2 linked regions of the Bacillus pumilus genome follow. The main gene of each other region encodes a partner of the protein of the gene in region 2 in a complex. Links are inferred from orthologs where the notes say so. Each region holds a gene or a part of one and is shown on either strand. Other genes may lie near its edges.

Region 1 (13,469 bases), 890 kb from region 2 along the record:
TAAACAGCGGATTTTCTAAATAAATGTTGGAGAGACTTCTTTGTTTCTTCAAAGGTCAATTCACTTGCTGGTTTTCTCGCAATGACAATGTAGTCTTTTTCTTGCTTTAACTTATGACCTTCCTCTAAAAACACCTGACGGATCAGTCGTTTAATTCGATTTCTCATCACTGCATTACCAATCTTCTTACTCACAGACAATCCTAAACGCAGTTCATCTTGATTTGGTTGATCCAGCTGGTAAATAACGAATTGACGATTCGCCATTGATTGACCTTTTTTAAACACTTTTTGAAACTCTTCATTTTTTTTTAGCCTGTTTCGCTTCTTCATGTTTTCTTCCACTCCGATAAAAACTGACAGTTCATTTACGATTTTATGTAAAAAAGACCACTGACATTATTCAGTGGCCTAAGCTGATAATTTTTTTCTACCTTTGCTGCGGCGTCGCTTTAAAACTAGACGTCCGTTCTTAGAACTCATACGGCTGCGGAAGCCATGAACTTTACTACGCTTACGGTTATTTGGTTGAAACGTTCTTTTCATGTATGACACCTCCCTGAGGAATAGCTGTTTAAGACAGTCTAACTCATTATATTTGTGTAACCCATCGATTGTCAATATCAATGATAAAACTCTTATTATCAACCTTATAAGCATAACATAATTTATCAAACGAAGAAACCTTCTTTTTTAGTTTCTAACATTTTCTTCTCTTTTTCCTCCTAAAAGGTCTCCAAAACAAGGGTGTGGATATGTTTTTGGCATATTTAGACTATCCACATTCATTATCGACATTTTTTTCACACAAATAACTGATGTGGATAATTATTTTTCAACAGGATGTAAAGTGTGTGGATAAGTTTGTGACACCCATTGCGCCATCTTGTTTATTTTGATATTATATTTGTGTTTTAACTCTTAATTACTTATCTGACCTATTTATGTTATCCACAAATTGTGGACAACCTGTGGAAAGATATTACACAGATTGTTGAATTGTTTATCCACAGACTGTGTGATTTGTCGAAAAGACGTTTTTCTACTATATTATTTGTTTTCAACAATGTATGTGCACGAATGGTGATGACCATTTGCTCTTTTTCGTGTTCTATAACAGTTTGATACTGGTCATTTTAAAAAGAAAAGGAGGGGGGAGAAGCCTTATGGAAAATATTTTGGATCTGTGGAATAAAGCACTTCAAAAAATAGAGACAAAGTTGAGCAAACCTAGTTTTGAGACATGGATGAAATCGACAAAAGCCCATTCTCTTCAAGGTGATACGCTCACAATTACAGCACCTAATGAATTTGCTAGAGACTGGTTGGAATCAAGATATCTTCACTTAATTGCTGATACCATCTACGAACTGACAGGTGAAGAGCTCAGCATTAAATTTATTATTCCTCAAAATCAGGATGAAGTGGAAGCTATGCCAAAGTCTCCAATTAAAAAGATGTCTAAAGAAGATCCCGTCGATATTCCACAAAATATGCTGAATCCAAAATATACATTTGATACTTTTGTTATTGGTTCAGGCAACCGATTTGCGCATGCCGCTTCACTTGCAGTTGCGGAAGCACCAGCAAAAGCATATAATCCGCTCTTTATTTATGGGGGCGTTGGTTTAGGAAAGACTCACTTGATGCATGCGATTGGTCATTATGTCATCGACCATAATCCATCAGCCAAAGTGGTCTATCTATCATCTGAAAAATTTACAAATGAATTTATCAACTCAATCCGAGACAACAAAGCTGTCGATTTCCGTAATCGCTATCGGAATGTCGATGTGCTTTTGATAGATGATATTCAATTTTTAGCAGGAAAAGAACAAACACAAGAAGAGTTTTTCCATACATTCAACACACTTCACGAAGAAAGTAAGCAAATCGTCATTTCTAGTGACCGGCCGCCGAAAGAAATTCCGACACTTGAAGACAGATTACGCTCTCGATTCGAATGGGGCCTAATCACGGACATTACCCCGCCAGATTTAGAAACGCGTATTGCGATTTTACGAAAAAAGGCAAAAGCAGAGGGATTAGATATTCCGAATGAAGTGATGCTCTATATTGCCAATCAAATCGACAGCAACATTCGTGAACTGGAGGGTGCTTTGATTCGTGTCGTTGCTTACTCTTCTTTAATTAATAAAGACATTAATGCGGATCTAGCAGCTGAGGCGCTAAAGGACATCATTCCTTCGTCGAAGCCAAGGGTCATTACAATTAAAGATATTCAAAGAATTGTAGGGCAGCAATTTAATATCCGTTTAGAGGATTTCAAAGCGAAGAAACGTACGAAGTCAGTTGCTTATCCAAGACAAATTGCCATGTATCTCTCTAGAGAAATGACCGATTCCTCTCTGCCTAAAATAGGAGAAGAATTTGGAGGTCGTGATCATACGACTGTCATTCACGCTCATGAGAAGATTTCGAAATTAATGGTTGAGGATGAACAGCTTCAGCAGCATGTCAAAGAAATAAAAGAACAATTAAAATAACCTAGCTGATATAATAAGTACGGGAAAATGTGAATAACTAGAGCATAGTCATACACAGTCTGTCCACATGTGGATAGGCTGTCTTTCCTTTCTTTTTACCGACTTATCCACATATTCACAAGCCCTACTATTACTTCTACGATTTTTATTAATAAAATATATATACATGTCATTAAGAAAATTTAGGAGGACCACTATGAAATTCACGATTCAAAAAGATCGTCTTGTCGAAAGTGTCCAAGATGTATTAAAGGCCGTATCCTCTAGAACAACGATACCTATTTTGACAGGGATAAAAATTGTAGCATCTGATGAGGGGGTTTCTCTCACAGGAAGTGACTCTGATATCTCAATTGAATCCTTTATTCCTCAAAGAGATGGAGATTTAGAAGTAATTACGATTGATCGTCCAGGAAGTATTGTGCTTCAGGCTCGCTTCTTTAGTGAAATTGTGAAGAAACTGCCAATGGCTACTGTCGAAATTGAAGTAGAACAAAATCACCTCACCATCATTCGTTCTGGTTCAGCAGAATTTAACTTAAACGGCTTAGATGCTGAAGAGTATCCGCATCTTCCGCAAATTGAAGAGCATCATGCATTTCAAATTCCAACAGATCTGCTTAAAAACTTAATTCGTCAAACTGTTTTTGCAGTGTCCACCTCAGAAACACGACCTATCTTGACAGGTGTAAACTGGAAGGTGGAAAAAGGTGAATTAATATGCACAGCGACCGATAGCCACCGTCTTGCTTTAAGAAAAGCGAAGTTGGATATTGACGAGGAAAGCTCATACAATGTCGTCATTCCAGGGAAGAGTTTAACAGAGCTAAGTAGAATCCTTGATGATGGGCAAGATCTTGTGAGCATCGTGATTACAGAAACTCAAGTTCTCTTTAAAGCACAAAACGTGTTGTTCTTCTCAAGATTGCTGGATGGGAATTATCCAGATACAGCTCGCCTGATCCCGCAGGAAAGTAAAACGGATGTTGTGGTCAACACAAAGGAATTCCTTCAAGCCATTGATCGTGCATCACTTTTGGCAAGAGAAGGACGCAATAATGTCGTAAAGCTGTCAGCTGATCCTGAACAAAGCCTTGAGATTTCTTCTAATTCACCTGAAATCGGTAAAGTAGTCGAAACAGTTCAAGCAGATGACATTAAAGGGGAGGACCTTAAAATCTCCTTTAGTCCAAAATATATGCTAGATGCGTTAAAAGTATTAGAGGGAACAGAGATTCATGTAAGTTTTACTGGTGCTATGAGACCGTTCCTGTTGCGCACGCCAAATGATGATTCAATCTTGCAGTTGATTCTTCCAGTCAGAACATATTAATTCAATCTAAAATAGCTGCTGTGTGAGTGCATAGCAGCTTTTCTTCTCGTTTACCATGCTTTCTTTCATCCCAGTTCGCTTTCCCCCTTTCCTTCTTGTCTTGTTTTTTAGTACAATTAGATATTAGTGATATTGAAAGAGGTCGATATAATGCCTAATCCTATAACCATTGAGAAAGAAATGATTACATTAGGGCAATTTTTGAAATTAGCCGAAGTCATCCAATCTGGCGGAATGGCGAAATGGTTTTTGAGTGAACATGAGGTGTTCATTAATCAAGAGCCAGATAATAGACGGGGACGCAAACTATACCCAGGAGATGTTGTCGAGATAGAAGGTTATGGCACATTTCAAGTTGTGAATTAGAAACGGGTGACAATACATGTACATTCAAAGTCTGGCGTTAACTTCATACCGAAACTATGAACACACCGAGCTTCAATTCGACAACAAGGTGAATGTCATGATCGGTGAGAATGCCCAAGGTAAAACGAACTTGATGGAAGCGATCTATGTATTGTCGATGGCAAAGTCGCATCGTACGTCAAATGATAAAGAACTTATCCGATGGGACCAAGACTATGCTAAAATAGAAGGTAGAGTCATCAAAAAAAATGGTCCACTCCCAATGCAGCTCGTGATTTCAAAAAAAGGGAAAAAGGGCAAGGTCAATCACATTGAACAACAGAAGCTCAGTCATTATGTTGGTGCGCTAAACACCATCATGTTTGCACCAGAGGACTTAAGTCTTGTAAAGGGCAGCCCGCAAATCCGCAGAAGATTCCTCGATATGGAGATTGGACAAGTTTCTGCTGTCTACTTGCATGATTTATCGCTCTATCAAAAAATTCTCTCTCAGCGGAATCATTACTTGAAACAATTGCAGACTAGAAAGCAAACGGATCAAGCGATGCTGGAGGTTTTAACAGAGCAATTGATTGATGCGGCAGCGAAGGTTGTCAAAAGACGACTGACTTTTACGAAACAGCTCGAAAAATGGGCGCAGCCGTTGCATTTTGGCATTTCTAGAGAGCTAGAAACACTCACGCTCCAATACCACACGGCGATAGAGGTATCAGAAGCGTCAGACTTGTCGAAAATAAAGAATAGCTATGAAGAATCGTTTCAGAAACTAAGAGACAGAGAAATAGACCGAGGAGTGACGCTGTGGGGACCTCACAGAGATGACATTCTTTTCTTTGTGAATGGTCGGGATGTTCAGACATATGGCTCTCAAGGGCAACAAAGAACAACAGCTCTTTCACTAAAGCTGGCAGAAATCGACTTGATACACGAAGAAATCGGAGAATATCCCATTCTTCTACTCGATGATGTTTTATCTGAACTTGATGATTACAGACAGTCTCATTTGCTCCATACCATTCAGGGACGTGTACAGACCTTCGTCACCACAACAAGTGTTGAAGGCATCGATCACGCCACCTTGAAAGAAGCGGAAATTTTCAGAGTAGCCAGTGGAAAAGTAATTGACTGATAAATGAGGTGTGGGTCTTGTATATTCATTTAGGTGATGATTGTGTTGTTTCTACACGAGAGATTGTCGCAATTGTTGATTACAAAATGAGGTCGTCTTCTGTTGTAGAAGAGTTTCTTCAAAAACAAGAAGGACAAATCATTTCGTTATCACAAGGGACACCAAAATCCATCGTCGTCACAACTAAATCTGTTTATTACTCTCCTCTTTCCTCAAGCACGCTCAAAAAACGTGCTTCATTTGTGATTGAAATTGAAGTCTAAAAGCTCAATTCATATAAATATATCGTTTAAGAAAAGTGTAGGTGAATGTACGTGGCAATGGAACAGCAACATAATAGTTATGATGAAAATCAGATACAGGTGCTTGAAGGACTAGAAGCTGTTAGAAAACGTCCAGGAATGTACATTGGGTCAACCAGTGCAAAAGGACTTCACCATCTTGTATGGGAAATTGTCGACAACAGTATTGATGAGGCTTTAGCTGGATATTGCACAGATATTACCGTGCAAATCGAAAAGGATAATAGCATTACAGTGAAAGATAATGGTCGCGGAATTCCTGTTGGGATTCATGAGAAAATGGGACGTCCTGCTGTAGAGGTTATTATGACTGTTCTTCACGCTGGCGGTAAATTTGACGGCAGTGGTTATAAAGTATCTGGCGGTCTGCATGGCGTAGGGGCATCTGTTGTTAATGCGTTATCTACGACCTTAGACGTGACCGTATATCGTGATGGGAAAATTCATTATCAACAATTCAAACGCGGTGTTCCAGTTGGAGATTTAGAGATCATTGGTGAAACAGATGTTACAGGGACAACCACTCATTTTGTGCCAGATCCAGAAATTTTTACTGAAACCATTGAATTTGATTACGACACACTTGCTAACCGTGTACGTGAATTAGCTTTCTTAACAAAAGGTGTAAACATCATTATTGAAGATTTACGCGAAGGTAAAGAACGACGAAATGAATACTGCTACGAAGGCGGTATTAAGAGCTATGTAGAACATTTAAATCGCTCAAAAGAAGTCGTTCATGAAGAACCTGTTTACATCGAAGGTGAAAGAGACGGAATTACGGTTGAAGTGGCATTACAATATAACGATTCCTATACAAGCAACATCTATTCCTTCGCCAACAATATCAACACGTATGAAGGCGGAACACACGAAGCAGGCTTTAAAACAGGTCTGACGCGTGTGATCAATGATTATGCTCGTAAAAATGGCGTATTCAAAGATGGAGACTCGAATTTGAGCGGTGAAGATGTGCGAGAAGGCTTAACAGCCATTATCTCTATCAAACATCCAGATCCTCAATTCGAAGGGCAAACGAAGACAAAGCTTGGGAACTCAGAAGCAAGAACCATTACCGACTCCCTTTTCTCTGAAGCACTTGAGAAATTCCTCTTAGAGAACCCTGATGCGGCAAAGAAAATTGTGGAGAAAGGCGTGATGGCAGCTCGTGCAAGAATGGCTGCCAAAAAGGCACGTGAGCTGACAAGACGTAAAAGCGCACTGGAAGTCTCCAGCTTACCGGGGAAACTAGCGGACTGTTCTTCTAAAGACCCATCCATCTCTGAACTCTATATCGTAGAGGGAGATTCAGCGGGCGGATCTGCTAAGCAAGGTCGTGATCGTCACTTCCAAGCCATTTTGCCGTTAAGAGGGAAGATCCTAAACGTTGAAAAAGCGCGACTAGATAAAATTCTATCGAACAACGAGGTTCGTTCAATGATTACAGCATTAGGAACTGGAATCGGAGAAGACTTCAATTTAGAGAAGGCTCGCTATCACAAAGTTGTGATTATGACAGATGCCGATGTGGATGGAGCGCACATTCGAACGCTGCTTCTAACATTCTTCTATCGCTACATGCGTGAAATCATTGAAAACGGTTATGTGTATATTGCACAGCCACCTTTATATAAAGTGCAACAAGGAAAACGTGTTGAGTACGTGTATAACGATAAACAGCTAGACGAGCTGTTGAAATCACTTTCTCAAACACCAAAACCTGGACTTCAGCGTTATAAAGGTCTTGGAGAAATGAATGCAGCTCAGCTTTGGGAAACAACAATGGATCCTGATGCGAGAACACTTCTTCAAGTGACACTTGAGGATGCAATCGATGCTGATGAGACATTTGAAATGCTCATGGGAGATAAAGTAGAGCCGAGAAGAAACTTTATCGAAGAAAATGCGCAATACGTGAAAAACCTCGATATTTAGATAGCTCCCTACTGAGAACAACCTTATTTCTTGTTTGGAATAAGGTTGTTTTTCAAGAAATAGGAGCGTGTAACCAATGTCCTGTTTTTCCGTGTTTTCGTTGATTTTCTAGTAAATAAATGTGTATAAAGACGAGATTATTGATATAATGGAGAATAGTCTTGTGAAGATAAATACATATTTTACTCCCACATAATTTATTTCATGTGATACGTAAAGGGAGGTTCTTATAGTGAGTGAACAACATACACCAAATGTACGCGAAGTGAATATTAGTCAGGAAATGCGTACGTCTTTTTTAGATTATGCAATGAGTGTGATTGTGTCGCGTGCATTACCAGATGTGCGTGACGGATTAAAGCCCGTGCATCGAAGAATTTTGTATGCGATGAATGACCTAGGTATGACAAGTGATAAACCATTTAAGAAATCTGCACGTATCGTCGGGGAAGTTATCGGTAAGTATCACCCTCATGGTGACAGTGCTGTATACGAAGCGATGGTTCGTATGGCGCAAGACTTCAACTATCGTTATATGTTAGTAGATGGTCATGGAAACTTTGGTTCAGTCGATGGAGACGGAGCAGCGGCGATGCGTTATACCGAGGCACGTCTATCGAAGATTTCTATGGAAATCCTCCGTGATATCACTAAGGATACTATTGATTATCAGGATAACTATGACGGCAGTGAAAGAGAGCCAATGGTGATGCCTGCAAGATTCCCTAACTTGTTGGTCAACGGAGCGACAGGAATTGCTGTAGGAATGGCGACCAATATTCCGCCGCACCAACTAGGTGAAGTGATTGATGGGGTATTGGCTATCAGTCAAAACCCGGAAATGACCACACAGGAGCTTATGGACATCATTCCAGGTCCAGATTTCCCAACAGCAGGTCAAATCATTGGCCGAAGTGGTATTCGGAAGGCGTATGAAACAGGGCGCGGCTCTATTACATTAAGAGCAAAATCGAATATTGAGGAAACATCTAGCGGTAAACAGCGCATTGTTATCAATGAGATTCCTTACCAAGTCAACAAAGCCCGTTTAATTGAAAAAATTGCTGATCTTGTACGTGATAAAAAGATTGATGGCATTACAGATTTGCGTGATGAATCAGACCGTAATGGTATGCGTATTGTCATTGAACTGCGTAGAGACGCAAACGTCCATGTTCTATTAAACAATCTTTATAAACAAACGACACTTCAAACGTCATTTGGTATCAACTTATTGGCACTTGTTGATGGGCAGCCAAAAGTCTTGTCCCTCAAACAATGTCTTGAGTATTATCTAGAGCATCAAAAAGTGATCATTCGCAGAAGAACAGCGTATGAGCTGCGTAAAGCAGAAGCAAGAGCACACATTTTAGAAGGTCTGAGAATTGCACTTGATCACTTAGATGAAGTCATTGCTTTAATTAGAGGCTCTCAAACTGCGGAAATTGCGAGAAATGGTTTGATGGAAAACTATAGCTTGTCTGAAAAACAGGCACAGGCTATTCTTGATATGCGACTTCAGCGTTTGACTGGTCTAGAACGAGAAAAGATAGAAGATGAATATAAAGGACTTGTTGATTTGATTGCTGAATTAAAAGCCATTTTAGCAGACAATGAGAAAGTACTTGAAATCATTAGAGAAGAATTAACAGAAATTAAAGAACGCTTCAATGATACGCGCCGTACTGAAATTGTGACAGCGGGTATCGAAACAATTGAAGACGAAGATTTGATTCCTGTTGAAAACATCGTGATTACGCTCACGCATAATGGTTATATCAAGCGTCTCCCAGCTTCTACATACCGCAGTCAAAAAAGAGGCGGTAAAGGTGTCCAAGGAATGGGAACCAACGAAGATGATTTCGTTGAACAGTTGATTTCAACATCGACCCACGATACGATTCTTTTCTTCTCTAATAAAGGGAAGGTTTATCGTGCGAAAGGGTACGAAATTCCTGAATTCGGACGGACGGCGAAAGGGATTCCGATCATTAATCTTCTTGAAGTAGAAAAGGGAGAATGGATTAACGCCATTATTCCAGTAAGCGAATTTGATGAAAATTCTTATCTCTTCTTTACAACAAGACACGGTGTATCAAAACGGACGACATTGTCGCAGTTCGCTAACATTCGAAACAACGGTCTTATTGCACTTAGCCTTCGTGACGAAGATGAACTGATGGCTGTTCGTTTAACCAATGGAGAAAAACAAATCATCATTGGAACGAAAAAAGGAATGCTGATCCGATTTGACGAGACAGATGTTCGTGAAATGGGACGTACGGCAGCTGGAGTGAAAGGGATCACACTTTCCGAAGATGACATTGTCGTAGGCATGGAAATCCTTGAGCCAGATGCAAACGTCTTGATTGTAACTGAAAAAGGATACGGCAAACTAACCCCTGAAAAAGAATACCGTGTTCAAAGTCGTGGCGGTAAAGGTCTTAAAACGTGCAAAATCACTGACAATAACGGTCCACTTGTCGCAGTGAAAGCAACGAATGCTGAAGCCGAAGAAGACTTGATGATTATTACAGGAAGCGGTGTAATCATTCGTATGGCCGTTTCTGACATTTCAACAACAGGTCGAGTTACTCAAGGTGTTCGCCTAATCCGTCTCGGTGATGAGGAACATGTCGCAACAGTGGCATTAGTTGAACAATCACCAGAAGACGATGAAGATAATGAAGAGAACGTAGAAAACATAGAAAACATAGAAAACATAGAAAACATAGAGTCAGATCAAGAGCAATCTGAGTAAAATAAAGCCGGTTTTTTCACCGGCTTTATTTTTTTTGAAAAAACTTCACTTTTTTTGAAATTAATAATGCTTTTTTCATAGATATATGTTAATCTTTCAAAGGAGCAAAAAGAGGCTCTATTTTTTATCTCATTCCCCAGTAAAAACTTCTTAGAAAAACAAAATGTTTTTTAAGAAAAATGTTGACTGTTGATAGAGATATATGATATATTTAAGTGGTCGCTTTAAGAGAGTGACACACAAGTTCTTTGAAAACTAAACAAGACAATACGTACCTGTTAATTCGAGTTTTTATAATAAATCCTATGATGTTTCATAGGTAGTCAGTCAAACGCTGACGAGGCAGGAAATGATCACATGCTAAGTTCGCTACATCGTGTAGCAACGCATGTGTGATATGCATCCTGCATACCTCGGAGAGTTTGATCCTGGCTCAGGACGAACGCTGGCGGCGTGCCTAATACATGCAAGTCGAGCCTTAAAAAACTAGCAAACTGGACATGGAAAGTACCATGTCCAGCGTAAAACACATGATGTTTTTCAAAAAAAATGTGAAAACCCCACTTTTACTTGAAGTAAAGGTAGGGTTTGTCTACGGTCTGACTACTCTTATTAAAGAGTAGTTTTTTGTTGTTTCAACTCTTTTAAACAGTAAAATTACCCTCTTAATTGGTAGAAAAAGAATTTTTTTCATAAAATAGTGTTTAAGAGACAGGAGAAGGGGTAGTACATAAACATACCAATTAAAGGAGGAGTTAGAAATAATGAGAAAAACAAGCAAATTTTTTGTTAGTTCTGTGATCGCTACGTCAATGGTTGCTGCCCCTCTATCTCTTACGACTTTTGGTCAAACGGCTGAAGCTGCAACGACAACAGGTGTCGATGGAAGTGTCTCGATTGATCCAGTAGCCATTGCCGATAAAATTGAACAAGCAGTAAAATCATCTCAAAATCGTGATGGATTTGTAAAAAATGCGGCTTACAGCGCTTTCTATGAAGCAGGTCAAAACTATAACGTCGTTGTCCAAAACTTAAGCCAAGATCATGACTTTAGTGGACTGAACAATGTGGTTTACTATGATAGTGTTGAATATGATGGTATTACGTTTGGTATTTGGGTATTTGAAGATGGGACGTTCGTCAATAATGGTGACGGCGGCTATATTAACTGGACATTTGTTGGCAGCTTTGACCGCGAGGAAGGAAGCGGCACTGTCGATTTCCATAAAAGATTCTAATTGTCTTGTCAAAAAGTCTGCCGATTCACCGGCAGACTTTTTTATAATGCACATTCTTCTATGTCAAAACCTAAATCTTCAATGATGTGATGATCCGTTTGAACCTGCTGACCTTTTGTTGTTAAATAATCACCTACGAAAATGGAATTTGCGGCATAAAGGGCAAGCGGCTGAAGCGTCCGTAAATTGAACTCTCTGCCTCCAGATACTCGAATTTCCTTGGTTGGATTAACAAACCTCATGAGTGCCAACACTTTCAATGCTTTGATTGGATGTGTTCGTTCTTGATGCTCAAGTGGTGTTCCTTCAATTGCATGAAGAAAGTTGACTGGAATGGAATCCGCATCAATGGCTCTGAGCGCAAAAGCCATTTCAACAATTTGCTGGTTGGTTTCACCCATTCCAATAATAACCCCTGAGCAGGGTGACATGCCAGACTGCTTGACCTTCTTAAGGGTCGACAAGCGGTCATGATATGTATGAGTTGTCGTAATGTGAGGATGATGATCTTGATGTGTATTGATATTGTGATTGTACCGATGAACCCCTGCTTCCTTCAGCCGCTTCGCTTTGTCTTCATTTAATAACCCAAGACATGCACACACCTTCAATGGCATGGTCTCCGTGATCTCTTTTACTGCTGCCGTCACCTCATCTAATTCTCTATGAGAAGGTGCTCTCCCGCTCGCAACAATACAATAAGTCCCCGCTTTTCTCTTCAGCGCCTCACGCGCGCCAGCCACAATCGTTTTTTGATCAAGCATTGTATATCGTTCAACCGGTGCGTTTGAAATGATCGACTGTGAACAATAACCGCAGTTTTCAGGACAATAACCACTTTTTGCGTTAAAAATCATATTTAATTTCACCTTATTTTGAAAAAAATGAAATCGTACTTGATAGGCTGCATGCATGATCGATAATAATTCTCTATCGTCCGCTTCAAGAATATCTAGCCCTTCTTGCAGCGTGATTCGTTCATTTTTCAGCGCTTTCTCTGTTATCGCTTCCCAAGACAAAGTGATTGGTTTCCCCATCATAAGCTCCTCTCATTATGTTAACTTATTTTTATTAAAAGTTAACATAAAGGGTGGTCGTTGGCAAGCATTGGATAAATGAAGTCTAACAATACACGTAGACATACAAAAAGGCGATGATCATGAAGTCTAACAATACACGTAGACATACAAAAAGGCGATGATCATGAAGTCTAACAATACACGTAGACATACAAAAAGGCGATGATCATGAAGTCATCGCCTTTTTATATGTAAAGTCATGTAGCTTATCGAACAGTAATATAGTTAATCACAAGCTCGCCTAGTGAATTATAGTAAGAAACTGTGACAGATCCGCGTTGTACGGCACGAATCCAAGTGAAGTTCGGAGCTGTTTGATCTAATTGAATGGCATATGTTGCGCCCGACACAGAAATTTGGCTTGCTGGAAGAGAGACGGCGATTGAGGAACCTACAGTAAGCGTGCGGTTCACTCTAATCACTTTATTCATAATAGGAGCTTTTGCTATGACTGGTTCTTTTGGCTGTGCAGCTGCATGAGCACCTTCAGTTTGGAAGAACGTAAGAGCACCTAAAGCAGCTAAAGACAATGTACAAGCTTTCATTAATTTTTTCATCGGTAACACTCCTTTTTTTAGTATATACATATATTAATAATAATAGTATTATATGTCAATTAAAATATGTGAAAAAAAGAGTATTTATGGTGAAAATTGTCACATATTATTCATGAGTCTTCTCTTTTTTAGGGGAAAAAGAGGCATAAAAAAAGCTGGGTGCATCCCAGCAATGTCAAGCTTTATGAAGAGAGATATCAATCGTCGTCTCGCTGTTTTGGCTGACGACCTTTTTGTTTCTCTTTTTCTTTAATGTAGTGAAT
Region 2 (17,562 bases):
GAAATCGTTCTTGTTGTGCCATGTTTAAACCTCCTCAGCTAGCGACAAGTTTTCATTTTCAAGAATGTTACTTTCCTCATCAAGTCCAAAGGCGACATTCTTCTCAATCCATTTACGACGTGGTTCTACTTTGTCACCCATTAATGTCGTGACACGGCGTTCCACTCGTGCAGCATCGTCGATTTTGACTCTGACAAGTGTTCTCGATTCTGGATTCATTGTCGTTTCCCATAGCTGGTCGGCGTTCATTTCACCTAAACCTTTATAGCGCTGAATCGTGTACCCTTTTCCAACTTTCTTCAGTACGTCATCCATTTCTTCATCAGACCATGCATACTCAATCACTTCCTTTTTCCCTGAGCCTTTGCTGACTTTGTATAAAGGCGGTAGTGCAATAAACACTTTGCCATGCTCAATCAGCGGCTTCATATAGCGGTAGAAGAATGTGAGCAGAAGCACTTGAATATGCGCTCCATCTGTATCAGCATCTGTCATGATCACGATTTTGTCATAATTGATGTCTTCTACATTAAAATCGACACCGACGCCTCCACCGATCGCATGAATAATGGTGTTGATTTCTTCATTTTTGAAAATATCAGCAAGTTTCGCTTTTTCTGTGTTAATGACCTTTCCACGAAGCGGCAGCACCGCTTGGAATTTACGGTCACGTCCTTGTTTTGCTGACCCGCCTGCTGAGTCTCCCTCTACTAGGTACAACTCGTTTCTTGCCGGGTTTCTAGATTGAGCAGGTGTTAATTTTCCGCTCAGGGTTGCTTCGGACTTCTTCCGTTTCTTGCCGCTCCTTGCTTCTTCACGTGCTCTTCTAGCAGCTTCTCTCGCCTGCTGCGCTTTAATCGCTTTTCTCACAAGAAGAGTCGCTGTTTCACGGTTTTCTTCAAGGAAATAAGCTAGCTTTTCAGAAATAACAGCATCAACAGCTGAGCGAGCCTCACTTGTCCCAAGCTTTCCTTTTGTCTGACCTTCAAATTGAAGCAGTTCTTCAGGAATTCTGACAGAAATAATAGCAGACAGCCCTTCGCGAATATCAGTGCCCTCTAAATTTTTATCTTTTTCTTTTAAAAGGGCGACTTTGCGCGCATATTCATTAAAGGCTCTCGTCATTGCCGTTTTAGCACCAGACTCATGTGTACCGCCATCTTTTGTTCTGACGTTATTGACGAAAGAAAGAATATTTTCCGAGTAGCCATCATTGAATTGAAATGCAAAATCTACTTCAATGGATTGATGCTCTCCTTCAAATGAGACCACTTCACTCAGAACATCTTTTTCTTCATTTAAATAAGCAACGAAGGCTTCAATGCCTGTTTCATAATAAAAGGTTTCTTGTACATCATGTCGTTCATCAATCAGCTCTATTTTTAATCCTTTTAATAAAAAGGCAGATTCTCTTAAACGTTCTGATAACGTATCGAAATTATAAGTGGTGACACTGAACATGGAGCGATCTGGTTTAAAATGAATCAGTGTTCCGGTTTTTTTTGTTTTTCCGACTTTTTCAAGTGACGTCACAGGTTTTCCGCCGTTTTCAAACCGCTGATGATAGATATAGCCATCACGTTCAATTGTGACAGTAAGCCACTCTGACAGCGCGTTTACAACAGACGCCCCAACTCCGTGAAGCCCACCACTTGTTTTATATCCGCCTTGACCAAATTTTCCGCCTGCGTGAAGGACCGTTAAAATGATCTCGGGTGTCGGTTTTCCAAGCTTATGCATACCAGTAGGCATTCCACGTCCTTTATCCTGGACGGAAATGCTGTTATCTTTATGTATTTTGACAACGATATGATCTCCATGGCCAGCGAGTACTTCATCGACAGAGTTGTCTACAATCTCATAGACAAGGTGATGAAGGCCGCGTGAATCCGTTGACCCAATATACATTCCCGGACGTTTACGGACCGCTTCAAGTCCCTCTAGCACCTGAATAGAATCATCGTTATAATCTACTTGCTGCTTTTTAACCAAATGCTTAATCCCCTTTCACTAACAAACATAACCGGCAAATCATCAAATGATCTCTCTAGATTTTAATGATGATCATGCTGCTCATTACTGTCCACTTTAATAAGCTGCATCATCACCATGCATGTGTTTCAACAAAACATGCTCCTTTGCACGGCTATGAGAACTAGAAGTCCATTATAAACAAGACTGTTTGATAAGCCAAATGCAATCATATGATGATTTTTACAAAACAGAACAAATGTTCTATCTTTATCTTATCGCTCTTTTTGTTGATATGCAAGATCACCGATATGTCCCTGTCGCCTTATTTTATCGCTTTCTTCTAGAATCGCAAATATATTTCTGCAACAAAAAAGCAAAAATCCTTGAAAACCAAGGATTTTTGACGATTTAATGAGTTTTTGTCATTGCATGAGCTACCTTGATACATAAATCCATGATGGCAACCTTGCCATTTTCCTCAATTAGCCTTTTCGCTTCTTCGTGATAGATGCCTTGCTGCGCCCAAAAAACAGGTGCGTCGATTTCAAGAAATTCTTCTGCCACTTCGGGCAAAAACTCTGAACGTCTGAAAACATTCACGATATCAACAGGCTCTTTGATCTCTTTTAGTGAAGCGACTGCTTTCACACCAAGTGCTTCATCGATCGTTGGATTCACCGGAATGATCTCATAACCGGCATCCTGCATCGCTTTAGATACCATATATGACGTTCGGTGCGGCTGATCTGATAATCCAACAACAGCAATTCGTTTACTGCTCTTTAAAATACGACCAATTTCTTGTTTCGAAGGATGATTCATCCAAACACCCCTTTTCTTCTATTTTAGCGAACTTCTGCTTAAAAACAAAGCTGAATCCATCTGCATTTGATTTTTTCAAAAAAAGATCCCCATGTTTTTCATAAGATCATGTTAAAATGTAAGACAAGAGGGAGAATATAAAGGAGTTATGCAGATGTTAATTGCTTTGATGTTTATTTTGGCTTATCTTCTCGGCAGTATTCCATCCGGTCTCATTGTCGGGAAAGCTGCAAAGGGTATTGATATCCGTGAACATGGTAGCGGCAACCTAGGTGCGACGAATGCATTTCGTACGCTTGGCGTAAAAGCAGGGTCTATTGTTATTTCTGCTGATATTTTAAAAGGGACTCTCGCTTCTGCTTTACCGTTTTTCATGCAACTGGACATTCATCCCTTATTAGCGGGGGTTGCTGCTGTTATCGGTCACAGCTTTCCTATCTTTGCAAAATTTAAAGGGGGAAAAGCAGTCGCTACATCTGGCGGCGTGTTATTATTTTATGCCCCATTCTTATTTATCACGATGATCGCTGCTTTTTTCTTATTTTTATACATTAGTAAATATGTTTCATTATCATCTATGCTGACCGGCATCTATACATTCATTTACAGCATATTCACCAAAGACGTATTTTTAATCATTGTTGTTGCCGTTCTTGCTGGTTTTGTGATCTACAGACACATCGCCAACCTCAAACGAATCCTCAACAAAACTGAACCGAAAATCAAATGGCTCTAGCCGTTTCATAAGTTTCATTCTGTGGTAAAAGTAAAGAAAAGCTGTTTTTTGCATCCTGCATTTTAAAAAAACAGCATGACTTCAAAAAAGGGGCGATCACATTGAAATTAACGATTAAAGAAGATGCACTCAATTGGTACAAGGATGAATTAGATTTAGAAAAAGGTGATCAAGTTCGCTTTTTTGTGAGATATGGCGGGTGCAGTAATGTACAAAAAGGCTTTTCTCTCGGCGTCGCAAAAGATGAACCTCAAAATGCAGGCGCAACCGCTGAAATAGAAGGTATTACTTTCTTCGTGGAAGAAAGTGATATGTGGTATTTTGACAACCATGATCTGCATATTGATTATAACGAGTCTGTAAAAGAACCAGAATTTCATTATGAATAAACAAAAAAGATACCTCATCCCTCGGGTATCTTTTTTGTTTTATCCTTCAATATATAGCCCATATTCCTGAATGTTTCCTAAAGACCGCTCCTTTTGCAGGATTCTTTTTTGCGTTTCACCGATTAAGTCAAAGTGAGGAAACCCTGCGCGGTCGTGAATCCATTCTTTTTTGAGTCCATGTTTTTCTCCCCATTCAATTAACTGCTTCATATCCTGACAGGCTGCTTTAGTGACAGTATTGGCATGCGGGAAACGGTCATCAAGCCAATAATGGGTTAAAAACGCTAGTTCTCCTTGCTGAACAGCTGCTTTCCACGCATTTAAATCGCTTCTTTTAATACCAAACGCCATGAATTAAACCTGCTTCTTCGACTGTTCATATACTTTGTGCCAGGCAGGAAATGCTTTTCTAAATTGAATCGGTCTAAAGGTATCTTTATCTACACAAATATGCGAGGTTGTCCCTGTAATCGCTGTTTGTCCATCAGGCTTTTGAATTTCGTAACCATATACCGTTTTGAGTCCATTGTATTCTTCAATCCAAGTATGAACTGTTGCTGTTTCACCGTACAGGAGTGGTTTTTTATATTTCACCTGCAAATCTATAACGGGTGCAAGAGCGCCTTCTGCTTCTAGCTGTGCATAGGAAAATCCTAATTCTTTAATCAGGGCTGTTCTGCCGACTTCCATCCAGATTAAATAATTGGCATGATACACAATGCCCATTTGGTCTGTTTCCGCATAACGGACTTCTATTTCTTTTTTAGATACATACACGTTTTCATCGCTCTCCTATCAAAACCTAAGGTCTCTGCCATTTTACCACAATCGAAATGGTTCTTCTAAAAGGAGGCAATAAAATAAACCAGGAATCCCTGGTTTATTCAGTATAGCCATTTTTTCTTGCTGCTTCTTCGTCCTTAATCTCCGAACGCATAGCATCAATGCTCATTTTTCGATTTTCATTTTTTTGCTTGATCATCTGTTTTTCTTGATCTGTCGAAAGGGCCATCGCTGCTTCAGATTCATCGATATTGTCAAGGGTGTTTTCGATCATATCTTGCAGCTTTTCAACATTATCAGAACGATCATCTGGATTGGATTGATATGACTTTTCATTCATCTTAATACCCTCCTTATTCGCCCTTCGTCTGGATCACATCAGGCTGTTCATTTGATTTATTATGCATCTTTTTACCTTTATTGCGTTTGTATGCGACAGATTTTGTCCCTAAATGGTCTGGTGTAAACTGCGCTTGTTTATCATGCTCTCTACCCATCATTCATCCCTCCCTCCTCTTTAGGATGAACGAAAAAGGAGAATTCATAACTTATTTCTGTCTAAAACGCTCTTCCAACTTTTCTTCAAGCTGGTTTAAAAATTCCTCATTGCTTAATAATTCTTTTTTATTTTCAAGTACAAGCTCTTCAAATGTACGTCGTTTTCTTCTTCTCATTGTACTCACCTCCATTGTTTGTATTTCATTTTCGCCAAAACATTTAGAAAATAAGCAAAAAAGCTGAATCATTATAGATCCAGCTCTTGCTCAATTTCTTTTTTTGTCAGCATTTGATGCTTCACAGACATGATACGTCCTTTTTCATCTAATATGTATGTCGTGGGGTAAGAAAGCACTTGATATCGTGCTTGAATGCCTTTTTGATCCAATAAAATAGGAAAACTCAGCTTTAATTCATCTGCAAATGCTGCAACATGATCTACACTTTTTTCAGTGGTCGTCAAATTCACTGCAAGTACTTCGACTTGATCATATTCGCTTCTAATTGCGTCTAGATCCGGCATTTCTGTCCTGCATGGCTTACACCATGTCGCCCAAAAATTGACGAGCACCTTTTTCCCTTGATAATCAGATAACGAGGCCGTTTGACCGTCTAGGGTTTTCAGTTCAAAATCAGGGGCTTGATCCCCATTTTCAAGACCGATTGCGGGCTCTTTTGGTTCAAGTAAATTCCACACAAGTAAACCAATCAACAAAAGTAAAACAGCGCTTGCTATTCCTTTTTTCCACATGATGGATCCTCCACTATTTTTAAAAAAAGAAGAGAAAGCTGTCTAGGCGCCTTCTCTTCTTTGCTGTATGAGTATTAGTTGCTTGCCAATTTTTCACGAAGTACCATTTGAAGGATACCGCCATGACGATAGTAGTCAATTTCGACTTCACTATCAAAACGAACAACCACTTCAAATGTTTTCTCATTGCCATCTGTATCAATTGCTTTGACAGTGACAAGATCACGTGGACGAACAGTTTCATCAACATGAACTTCAAATGTTTCTGTTCCTGTTAGACCATAAGTTTCTGCACTTTCTCCGTCTTTAAACTGTAAAGGAAGTACACCCATGAAGACAAGGTTACTTCTGTGGATACGCTCAAAGCTTTCAGCTAGAACAAATTTAATTCCAAGAAGGTTTGTTCCTTTTGCAGCCCAGTCACGTGAAGAACCCATTCCGTAGTCTTTACCTGCTAAGATCGCAAGACCGGTACCATCTTCTTTATAACGCATGCATGCATCATAAATGGATGTTACTTCACCAGTTGGCCAATAAGTTGTATATCCGCCTTCTGTTCCTGGTGCGATTTGGTTCTTAATACGGATGTTTGCAAAAGTACCTCTCATCATGACATGGTGGTTACCACGGCGAGATCCGTATGAGTTAAAGTCTCTAGGCGATACGCCTCTTTCTTGCAAGTATTTACCCGCAGGTGTGTCTTTACCAATTGCTCCAGCTGGAGAAATATGGTCAGTCGTCACAGAGTCACCGAACTTGGCAACGACGCGCAAGCCTTTAAGCGGTTCAACCTTACCAGGTTCAACTGATAGGTTTTCAAAGAATGGCGGGTTATCAATGTATGTGGAATTTTCATCCCATTTGTACAATGCATCATCCGTCGTTTTAATTTCATTCCAGCGCTCATTGTTGTCAAAAACAGTTTCATACTCTGAACGGAAGAGTTCAGGTGTAACTGTGCTTTTCACGACACTGTTGATTTCGTCCATTGATGGCCAAATGTCATTGAAATAAACGTTCTCACCATTTTTGTCCACACCGATAGGATCTTTTGTTAAATCGATATTGACCGTACCAGCAAGTGCATACGCCACAACTAATGGTGGAGATGCAAGGTAGTTTCCTTTCACAAGCGGATGGATACGTCCTTCAAAGTTACGGTTACCTGATAAAACAGAAGTGATCAGCAGATCATTTTCAGAGACAGCATCCTCAATTTCTTGTGCAAGCGGTCCTGAGTTTCCGATACATGTTGTACAGCCATACCCAACGATATTAAACCCGAGGTCTCTTAAGTATGGAAGAAGTCCTGAGTTCACGAGGTACCCTGTCACAACCTTAGAACCTGGTGCTAGTGACGTTTTCACGTAGTTTGGCACCTTCATACCAAGCTCACTTGCTTTCTTCGCAACAAGACCTGCTCCGATTAAGACGTATGGGTTCGATGTATTCGTACAGCTCGTAATCGCTGCAATCGCAATTGCACCTGTCTTCATCACAGCTTTTTCACCATTTGCTAGATCAAATTCAATTTGTTTATCCAGCTCTGATTTTTCTAAGCCAAACCCTTGGTTACCAGCTGGGCTTTCAATGTGCTCATGGAAAGTCTCTTTCATTTTAGAAAGTGGAATCAAATCTTGTGGACGCTTTGGACCAGATAAGTTTGATTCAATTTGAGAAAGATCAATTTCCACAACATCCGTAAAAATTGGCTCTTCTGCATCTGGCGTATAGAATAAGCCATTTGCGCGAGAATATTCTTCAACGATATTAATTTGCTCTTCATCGCGTCCAGTCAGGCGAAGGTAAGCAAGAGCTTCCTCATCTACTGGGAAGAATCCGCAAGTAGCCCCGTATTCAGGCGCCATGTTCGCAATCGTTGCACGATCCGCTAACGGCAGCTGTGCAACGCCTGGTCCGAAGAATTCAACAAATTTGTTCACTACGCCTTTTTCACGAAGAACTTGTGTCACTTTTAGTGCAAGGTCAGTTGCAGTCGTTCCGTTTGGAAGCTCTCCAACTAATTTAGCACCAATGACTTCTGGTACTGGGAAGTATGAAGGCTGACCTAGCATACCAGCTTCCGCTTCAATACCACCAACGCCCCATCCAAGTACGCCGATCCCATTGATCATGGTTGTATGAGAGTCAGTACCAACCAATGTATCTGGATAAGTGATGATCTCGCCATCTTCTTCAATCGCATGAACAACACTTGCAAGGTACTCTAAGTTTACTTGGTGAACAATTCCTGTTGCAGGCGGAACAGCTTGATAATTATTAAACGCTTTCTTTGCCCAGCTAAGGAAGTTATAACGCTCTGCGTTACGTTCGAATTCTAAATCCATGTTAATGTTTAATGCATCTTCAGTTCCAGCTTTATCAACTTGTACTGAGTGGTCAATGACAAGGTCAACTGGAATTTCAGGGTTGATTTTATCCGGATCCCCACCTACATCTGCCATTGCTTTTCTTAAAGAAGCAAGGTCAACGACGGCTGGTACACCCGTGAAGTCTTGTAAAATAACACGAGAAGGTTTGAATGGAACATCGATTTCTTTGACCTCGGCAGTTCCCCATTTTGCCAAGTTTTCAACGTGTTCCTTTTTGATCACTCTACCGTCTACTTGGCGAAGCACTGATTCTAAAAGTACCTTAATGGAATAAGGCAGCTTAGAAACATTTCCAATTCCTTGTTTCTCTAGTGCTTCTAACGAATAATAGTGATACGTTTTCCCATTTGTCGAAAACGTTTTTCTAGATTGAAAAGCGTCTTGTTTAGCGACTTGCTGCTGTTTCGACATATCCAAAATCCCCCTTTTGATGATCAAGATCAATTTCAATTCTCAGAAAAATCGTCGTATTTCACCACAATTTTCTCACAATTTCATCTTAAAACAAATTCATACATAAGTAAATAACAATGCTTTTATTAAATTCAATAAGTTTATCTTATCATTAGGAAATGATTACTCTTCATAATCGAGGCAGAGCGGGTTCATACTACAATTGAGGTGATAGAACATGACAAAACGTAAAGCCAATCATGTGATTAACGGCATGAACGCAGCCAAAAGCCAAGGAAATGGTGCAGGCTATATTGAAGATGATCAGCTCGTTTTAACAGAAGAACAAAGACAAAACAATAAAAAACGTAAAAAAAATCAATAAGAAAGGAGCCAGTATCATGACGAATAAAAACACAGGAAAAGACATCCGTCAAAACTCGCCTAAAGAACATCAAAGCGGACAGCCTGAGCCCTTATCAGGCAGTAAAAAAGTGAAGAACCGTAACCATACAAGACAAAAGCACAATTCTCATCACGATATGTAAGCATTCTCCTCTCATCCCGTTGCAAAGCGGGATGTTTTAGGTCTTTCACACATTTCAGTTCTCAACATATTATTTATTATGAGATGTGATGGAGGAGTGTTTATGGAGAATGAAAAGCAATCGAATTCCTCTGATTTTCTTGAAATAGACGATTGGCTCAATGTTTTAATGGACGATCCATTTGCCTGGTATGATGAACACCTCCCAATTGACCTTTATGAAACAAGCCGTGATTATATTGTTGAGATTGATGTCTCTACTCTGTCGATCACTGATGTAAAGCTGACCTTCGCTGGACATGAGCTCACTCTCACTTACACTGTACAAAAGCCAAATGATCAAGGCGACCAGCCAATTGGAAAAAGTGTCATGCTCCCTTTTTGCTTGAACGACAAAGAGATTGAAACAGAATACGAAAACCGAATCATTTCGATAAGAATTAAAAAAAGTTCTGACCATTCAAGCGGTGCATTCTTTTCAAATCCCGCATTTCAAACATTAAGAGCCCACCTTCATTTGGTGGGCTCTCTTCCGTTCGTGTCAAGTCAATACCTTTTGCGAACCACCATGGCCAAATAGTAGAATCGCTATATGATAAGGTATTCTTTTTCTACTAGATGGTTTGGGTCTTTCTAGTAAATGGGCACTTATGACTGAAAAAAGGCGTTCATAGAGATAAGAGACATACATTTTTGTTATTTTCTTCTATCATCTCTTCATGTAAAATAAGATAGAGATACTAGGGGTATAAGGAGTGAGAACATGTTAAGCGGCTGGTTTTTGTGGTTCATTTTATTTTGGGGTACGGTGATGATCGGATTACTCGCAATCGGTGGCTTTTTTATGTTTCGCAAATTTCTAAAACGATTGCCGAAGGAAGATGGGAAATCAGAGCTTGATTGGCAGGATGAATATATTCAAAAGAGCCTCCATTTATGGCGGGAAGAAGACAAACAGCTTTTAAATGAACTTGTCTTACCTGTTCCAGAGCTGTTTAGAGATGTCGCCAAAGAAAAAATTGCAGGAAAAATTGGCGAGTTGGCATTAAAAGAACAAGCTGCCAGCATTAATTTAGACTTAATCATTCGCGGCTATATTATCGCTACACCAAAGCGTGATCATAAGTTTTTATTGAAGCGCCTTCAAGAAAAAAACATCGATCATACGCCATATGAAGCATTATTAAAATAACCTCCTTATAAAAAGGAGGTTTAATTCATTTGAACCTGTTGTGGATCTAATTGCTTAGACATCTTTCTAAACGACAAATACATGGCAACGCGCCAAGGCACAATCATGCCAAAGGCAAGTATCCAAAACATTCCGCTTAGAGAGCCATAATCAATAGAAGAACTCAGGATCGTCTTCATTCCGATACGAAGAACAAGAAGTCCAATGAGAATAAACACAAATGCTTTTGACCGCTTTAAGTAAATCTCATTCCCTCTAATTTCAAACTTTGATGTTTTGATTAAAAAGATGGAGAAAAACATCCCCACTGTGATTGCCTCGAGAAATTCAGCCCCAGTTACCTGAAACATTGGAACAAAAAACATCAATGCACCAGTGCTCATGAAAATAGGAGGTAATATAATTTTTTTCGCAGTTGCCGGTTTTGCAGATGACTTAATGCGAATAAACATAACAGCTACCGCCATACATACCGCAATTATAGAAGAGATTAAGACCATCATATCAAATCATTCCTTTATTCTTTAAGGTCAGCCTATGTATAATATACTCCAATTGACGAAAAAAAACCATTCGCCGCGACTGTAGAAAACGATTTCAAAAGCCAGTAAATCCGCCAAATAAGGAAGAGAACATGATGATAATCCATGTGAGAAGATCAAAGAACAGCAATAACCCTACCACAATCATAATGATCCCACCAATTTTCATGATAAGCTGCTGACGCTTTCTGATCCATGCCATTTTCGTGATGAAGAAAGATAGAATAAAAAACGGGACGGCAAAGCCAAGGACATATGCAATCATATAAGGCACAGCCGACTCTGGATTGTTACTAGCAAGCGCGATAACGGCAGATAAAATTGGTCCTGTACAAGGTGTCCATCCAGCGGCAAAGCCCATTCCGATGAGAATCGACCCAAAAAAACCCGCAGGTCGGTTTTTGAACTGCATTCTCTTTTCTCCCATGAGGAATGAAGGCTGAAATACCCCGAGCGTCATAAAGCCAAAGAAAATAATAAGAATGGCTCCAACCTGACGAATGGCTTGATGGTAATCATCAAAAAACTTCCCAACAAACGATGTCCCAAAGCCAATCGCAATAAAGATAATAGAGAACCCAACTAAAAAGAATAAAGTATGAAGTAGACTTCTTCTTCTCAGCATCACCTTCTCAGATTTCACTTCATCCATACTAACACCCGTAATATAAGATAAAAAGGCTGGATAAAGCGGCAGACAGCATGGTGAGATAAAAGAAAGGAACCCTGCTCCAAAGGCTAAAAAGAAATTCAAATCTGTCAAAAGAACACCCCCTTCTTACAATATACAATAAGAGATGACAAAATCATTTCATTTTTTTTACATCCTCTCAATAAAGATGGTCTATTCTCTTAAAACCTTATATAATTTAATTTGACATCAAGATAACGAATCCTTTAAATTTGAAAATAAACCTTAAAATGGATATAATAGAATCGATTCTTTTTATCAAGATTTGCATGAAAGGAACATGACTTTGGTAAAAACATCATTATTAACTCAAATCGAAGAAAAAAGAGAAGAGCTGATGAAAGTTGTCTTGCACAATGGGATGACATCAACAGTGACCATCGAACATAGCCAGCAGCTAGATCATCTCCTCTTACAATATCAACGACACTTACACTCAAACTCAGCCAACTAATCATATCTCATGGAATTTGTCATGCCGCACGATTTTTAGATCAGTTGATATGTGTGAACATAAACGAAACAAAACCTCTGATCACAGGGGTTTTTGTTTTTTTAGAAGGAAGTTGAAGCCAAAATAAAAACCACCTTCCCTGCTTCATTTAGGCAAGTACAGTGGTTTTAAAGCGTCTGATGAAGGTGAATTCAATAAAGAAGGGACAACGCTTGTCCATTCTTTATAACCATGTTCCATCTATGATCATAATATCGTACGTATTATTTCGCTTGGTTGTTCATGGCTTTCATCATTTGATTGATTTTCTTCTGGGACGGTTTCATGCCCATTTGCATCATCATCATTCGAAGCATTTGTTCATTAATTGGTGGATTCTTTTTCAAGTAGCTCATCATATACTTACGAGCAATAAAGAATCCGAGTGCAACTCCTGCAAGCAGTGCAACAACGCCTACAAGGATGACAACCCATAAATCCATAATTCTTCCTCCTTCATGTTGTCTCGTATAAAGTGTACTAAACAAAAGGCTATTATACAACATTTCGCGTTCAATTTTATTTTTTTAAACAAAATTCCTCACTTTTACCGGATTGAGCCACCCGTGCTTCTTTGAACCGAAGTCCATCGCAAGGAAGCAAGGACTAATTTTTCTCAGCACTTCAAAAAACACTGCTTCTGCTTCATAACTGCCGGTGGCAGACATTTGGATATAGCGATCTTTTATGATAAATGCAGCCGTTCCTTTTCCATCAGGTAAGGAAGCGCTGTATATCGAGCCAATTTGTGTATAGTGAATATTCGTTAAGTTGTTCATTAATCGCTGGTGCATATGAAAAGCAGGGATTCGTTTCGTCACGTAATCCACTTGTTTCACAAGCATCACCAATTCATCTTCCGTGCGATTCGTCCAGTGTAACGACTCAAACAAATGAAACAAAATTGATTCTCTACCAAAATAATGATGCGCAAATTCATCCTCAATCCAATAAATATAATAATGGCGTTCCATGTCTATCCCTTCCTTTCACATTTCGTCAATCTCGTATATTGCTTGTATTATACAAAAATGTGAAAGAAAGAATTGTCTATATATGAAGCAAGAAGAAACTAGTTTTGTCAAAAAAACAAGAAAAAAGAAAAAAGTTTGCAGAGCGGATGAAAATGCTCTGCAAACAGTTGAAAAAAAGCATGATGCTTGGAGACTGATTATTTGTTCAGCTTCGCTTTCACACGGCTGACGACATTGCTGACCGTAAAGCCGTATTTCTCAATAATGGTTTCACCAGGTGCAGATGCACCAAATTTATCAATGGCAATTACGTCACCATCGAGACCAGTGTAACGCTCCCAGCCAAGTGAAGCTCCCATTTCAATCGCAACACGAGCCCGCACTGCTGTCGGAAGGACTGACTCTTTGTATTCGTCAGACTGCTGATCGAATCGATCCCATGCAGGAAGACTGACAACAGATGCGCGGATACCCTCTTTTTCAAGTGCCTTTTGCGCTTCAATCGCTAAACCAACCTCAGATCCAGAAGCGAGTAGAAGTGCTTCTGGCTGTGCATCAGCTGCTTCCACGACAACGTATCCACCCTTTTCTACTCCTTCATATGCCTTCTCAGGTGCTTGATCAATCGTTGGAAGGTTTTGACGAGTCAGAACTAGTGCTGTCGGTTTATCCGTTGAAGATACAGCAAGTTTCCACGCTGCAGCTGTCTCGTTCCCATCCGCAGGGCGAATGACAGAAAGGTTTGGCATCGCACGTAATGAAGCAAGCTGTTCAACCGGCTCATGCGTCGGGCCATCTTCACCAACAGCGATACTGTCATGAGTAAAGACATAAGTAACTGGAAGTCCCATTAAGGCAGCAAGACGAATCGCTGGTCTTAAGTAATCTGAGAAAACAAAGAACGTTCCGCCGAATACACGAAGGCCGCCGTGAAGTGCCATACCGTTTAATGCGGCACCCATTGCAAATTCTCTGACACCGAACCAAATGTTCTTGCCGGCATAATGATCTTTCCCAAAATCGTCTGTGTTTTTGATCGTTGTTTTGTTTGAACCTGCAAGGTCAGCAGAACCACCAATGAAGAAAGGTACTTGCTTCGCAATGCCATTTAAGACTTCGCCTGAAGAAGCGCGGGAGGCAAGACTTGAGCCTGCTTCATAAACAGGAACCTCTTGATCCCAATTCTCAGGAAGCTTTCCTTCAATCGCAAGCTTCAATTGAGCTGCTAGCTCAGGGTATTCTTTTTCATATTGCGCAAATTGTTCATTCCAAGCTGCTTCTTTTTTCTGACCAGCGTCTTTTACAGCTTCTTTGAAATGATCGTACACTTCAGAAGGTACATGGAAATCTTCTTCAAACGTCCAAGAGTATGCTTCCTTCGTCAGCTTTGCTTCGTCGCTGCCAAGTGGTGCACCATGCACACCAGACGTTCCTGCACGGTTTGGCGATCCGAAACCGATGGTTGTTTTCACTTCGATCAGTGTAGGTCTGTCTGTGCTTTGTTTTGCCTTTTCAATAGCAGCTGTCACTTCTTCAATGTTGTTGCCGTCTTTTACGTAAAGAACTTCCCAGTTCATCGCTTCAAAACGATTCTTCACATTTTCAGAGAATGAACGATCTAGGTCGCCATCTAAAGAAATATCATTTGAATCATAAAGAACAATTAAACGTCCTAAGCCTAAATGACCAGCAAGGGAAGCAGCTTCAGAGGAAATCCCCTCCATTAAGTCTCCATCTCCGCAAATGCTGTATGTATAGTGATCTACAACATTAAAGTTGTCTTTGTTATACGTTTCCGCAAGATGTCTTTCTGCAAGTGCCATACCAACTGCCATGGCAATCCCCTGTCCTAAAGGACCTGTTGTGGCATCTACGCCTTCTGTATGTCCAAATTCAGGATGTCCAGGTGTTTTGCTACCCCATTGGCGGAATTGTTTTAGATCATCGATGCTCAGGTTGTATCCGCTTAAATGAAGCATGCTATATAGAAGCATAGAACCATGTCCCGCAGATAATACAAAACGGTCTCTGTTAAACCAATTTGGGTTTTGCGGACTTACGTTTAAGTGATTCGTCCATAAAGCGTATGCCATTGGTGCAGCACCCATCGGCATTCCAGGGTGACCGGAATTCGCTTTTTCAATTGCGTCTATGGAGAGAGTACGTATTGTTGCAATAGATTTCAATTCAATCGTTTCCATATAAATCCCCTTCCGTATCTTGTGTACACCATTATCATAAATCTACTGTCCTTTTTTCACAACTATTTCACGCTGAAAAAGAGTGATTTTATCACATTTAGTTTATCGATCACCTAAAAAGTTATGCAAAAATGAAAAAAGATGAGAATGTTTTTCCCATCTTTTCAAAATTCAAGAAATCATACGCTTAATGAAGGTTTTGATCTCTTTCTCTTTTTAATTTTTCTGGTGTGACATCGTTTCCTTCAGGGTCAACGATTTTCACGGTTTTAAGTGTATTTTTCATAGAAGAACGAAAAGCTTTTAAATACTCTTCTCTTAATTGCTTTTGTTCTGTTTTTTCAGCGTCTGACAATCCGGTCTCTTTTGACTTTTTTGAAAGCTCATTGATTCTTGCAAGCTGATTTTTAGAAATCATGACTAACTCCTTTAAAACATTTTCTCTACATACTACTAAATATCGATCACTTTGACAACAAATCAAGCTTTAGGTGATCAAACCTTTTTCATATTCTTGATACCTTCTATGAACCGTTGCTTTTGAAATGTCAAAACCTAGTGCCTGAAGAGTTGCTGCGATTTCGGCGAAGGTCATGTTGTTCTTTCTTAATCGAACAATTTCTGAAATCGGCACTTCAATACGCTCACGGCCAGGCGCATGATCCTGCTGTTTTAAATTCAGTTCGGGCTGATACCCGCCTTCTACGGCTCTTCTCATTCCCCGCTTGATTTTCAGGTTATGAATTTTTCGTTGATATTCTTCAACGACTCCGACGATCTCAATCACCATTTCATCAGCTTCTGAAAGCTCAAGCTCCCCTCTATGAAACGTACTGTACACTTTCACATTTTCTTTAAAAAGACAATGAAGAAGCGCAATTTTTGCTTGTCCTCTTCCGAGACGTGTTTCATCCTGGATAAGAACAGCATCAATTGACTTTTCTCTTAGTGTAGCTAGCATATCAAACACACCATCGCGATCTAGATCATACCCGCTTGCTTTTTCTTTAATAACTTTAACCACATTCATCTTGTGCATAGCAGCTAAAGCCAGCAATTCTTCTTCTTGTCTCTTCAGCGAGGTTTCCTGCTCTTCTTTGACAGTGCTTACTCTCGCATAGATGATTGCATTCATGTCTTCAATCGACCTTTCTACTGTACTGTTGCAAGTTGATATACGACTGGATGCTCTTTTTTGACTGGTATGACAAGGATGTCACCAGGCTGGATTTCTGTTGAAGCAAGATCATTGTGCTGAGTGACCCAGTCAATAAACGCATTTTTATCAATAGATTTGCTGTCGTTTACTTGATCAGCTAACCCCCAAAGCGTATCACCTGATTGAACTTCTATTTTAACATATTGATTTGGATCATTATGGCTTGTGACTGCAATAAGTGAGAGAAATATGCCAACGATGAATGAGAATACCCCAATAAAAATAATAGATTCTTTTAACCTCATAATGTCATCTCTCCTAATAGAATGTGTGTTCGTTCTTTCTGTCACTTATTATAAATACGAACAAACGTTTCTGTCAAACGTTTTTTTCGAACCTATGTTTGTACTGTTAGGAAAAACATGCTATAATTTCTTTAAAATTGACGTTTTGAGGTGCAAAAGATGACGAAGCTATCAAAAAGACAACTCGATATCCTGACATTCATCAAAGAAGAAGTAAAAAGTAAGGGCTATCCCCCATCCGTTCGTGAAATTGGAGAAGCTGTCGGTCTAGCATCCAGTTCAACGGTTCATGGACATTTAGCTAGACTAGAAACGAAGGGCTTAATAAGAAGAGACCCGACAAAACCTAGAGCGATCGAAGTACTAGATGAAGAGGAATTGAATATTCCAAAGAGTGCTGTAATGAACGTACCAGTCATCGGAAAAGTAACAGCAGGCTTGCCTATTACGGCTGTTGAGAATGTAGAAGAATACTTCCCTCTTCCTGAAACTTTTGCAGCACCGGATGAACAAGTGTTTATGCTTGAAATTATGGGAGAAAGTATGATTGATGCAGGCATTTTGGACAAGGACTATGTCATTGTGCGTCAGCAAAGCACTGCTAACAATGGAGATATTGTCGTCGCCATGACAGAGGAAGATGAAGCGACAGTGAAACGTTTTTATAAAGAAGATACACACTTTAGATTACAGCCAGAAAACCCATCTATGGAACCGAT

What was found.
Region 1: the proteins of sirA (region 2) and dnaA are in contact, whole or in part, in a crystal structure (PDB 4TPS), measured with the Bacillus subtilis proteins. The link is inferred for Bacillus pumilus from one-to-one orthologs.

Annotation. Positions count from the first base shown.
Region 1 is NZ_CP047089.1:3,586,933-3,600,401, reverse strand. What follows is about bases 430-3,335. They hold dnaA (chromosomal replication initiator protein DnaA), read left to right. Parts: upstream 430-1,165; coding sequence 1,166-2,506; downstream 2,507-3,335. Other genes in these bases: dnaN (DNA polymerase III subunit beta), read left to right, coding at 2,703-3,335; rpmH (50S ribosomal protein L34), read right to left, coding at 430-545. Outside these bases: rnpA (ribonuclease P protein component), read right to left, coding at 1-332; more of rpmH, read right to left, coding at 411-429; more of dnaN, read left to right, coding at 3,336-3,839; S4 domain-containing protein YaaA, read left to right, coding at 3,990-4,205; DNA replication/repair protein RecF, read left to right, coding at 4,222-5,334; extracellular matrix regulator RemB, read left to right, coding at 5,352-5,597; gyrB (DNA topoisomerase (ATP-hydrolyzing) subunit B), read left to right, coding at 5,655-7,571; gyrA (DNA gyrase subunit A), read left to right, coding at 7,804-10,332; GPS65_RS18080 (hypothetical protein), read left to right, coding at 11,097-11,570; biotin synthase BioB, read right to left, coding at 11,612-12,607; GPS65_RS18070 (hypothetical protein), read right to left, coding at 12,856-13,206; GPS65_RS18065 (helix-turn-helix domain-containing protein), read right to left, coding at 13,404-13,469. UniProt on the Bacillus subtilis protein: Plays an essential role in the initiation and regulation of chromosomal replication. ATP-DnaA binds to the origin of replication (oriC) to initiate formation of the DNA replication initiation complex once per cell cycle.
Region 2 is NZ_CP047089.1:2,699,372-2,716,933, forward strand. Bases 11,456-14,168 are described here. They hold sirA (sporulation inhibitor of replication protein SirA), read right to left. Parts: upstream 13,179-14,168; coding sequence 12,732-13,178; downstream 11,456-12,731. Other genes in these bases: GPS65_RS13290 (cytochrome c biogenesis CcdA family protein), read right to left, coding at 11,456-11,783; GPS65_RS13295 (aspartyl-phosphate phosphatase Spo0E family protein), read left to right, coding at 11,992-12,165; GPS65_RS13300 (YneF family protein), read right to left, coding at 12,429-12,647; tkt (transketolase), read right to left, coding at 13,376-14,168. Outside these bases: parC (DNA topoisomerase IV subunit A), read right to left, coding at 1-22; parE (DNA topoisomerase IV subunit B), read right to left, coding at 25-1,992; GPS65_RS13215 (CoA-binding protein), read right to left, coding at 2,383-2,796; glycerol-3-phosphate 1-O-acyltransferase PlsY, read left to right, coding at 2,951-3,532; GPS65_RS13225 (HesB/YadR/YfhF family protein), read left to right, coding at 3,634-3,921; GPS65_RS13230 (hypothetical protein), read right to left, coding at 3,961-4,272; GPS65_RS13235 (acyl-CoA thioesterase), read right to left, coding at 4,276-4,698; small acid-soluble spore protein Tlp, read right to left, coding at 4,802-5,044; GPS65_RS13245 (acid-soluble spore protein N), read right to left, coding at 5,058-5,201; GPS65_RS13250 (FbpB family small basic protein), read right to left, coding at 5,253-5,378; GPS65_RS13255 (TlpA family protein disulfide reductase), read right to left, coding at 5,450-5,953; aconitate hydratase AcnA, read right to left, coding at 6,028-8,757; small acid-soluble spore protein SspO, read left to right, coding at 8,978-9,124; GPS65_RS13270 (small acid-soluble spore protein P), read left to right, coding at 9,141-9,287; GPS65_RS13275 (Hsp20/alpha crystallin family protein), read left to right, coding at 9,390-9,866; GPS65_RS13280 (DUF2621 domain-containing protein), read left to right, coding at 10,050-10,478; and 7 more genes. UniProt on the Bacillus subtilis protein: Inhibits DNA replication initiation during sporulation, preventing overinitiation and thus enforcing diploidy; probably the main regulator of sporulation replication initiation under Spo0A control.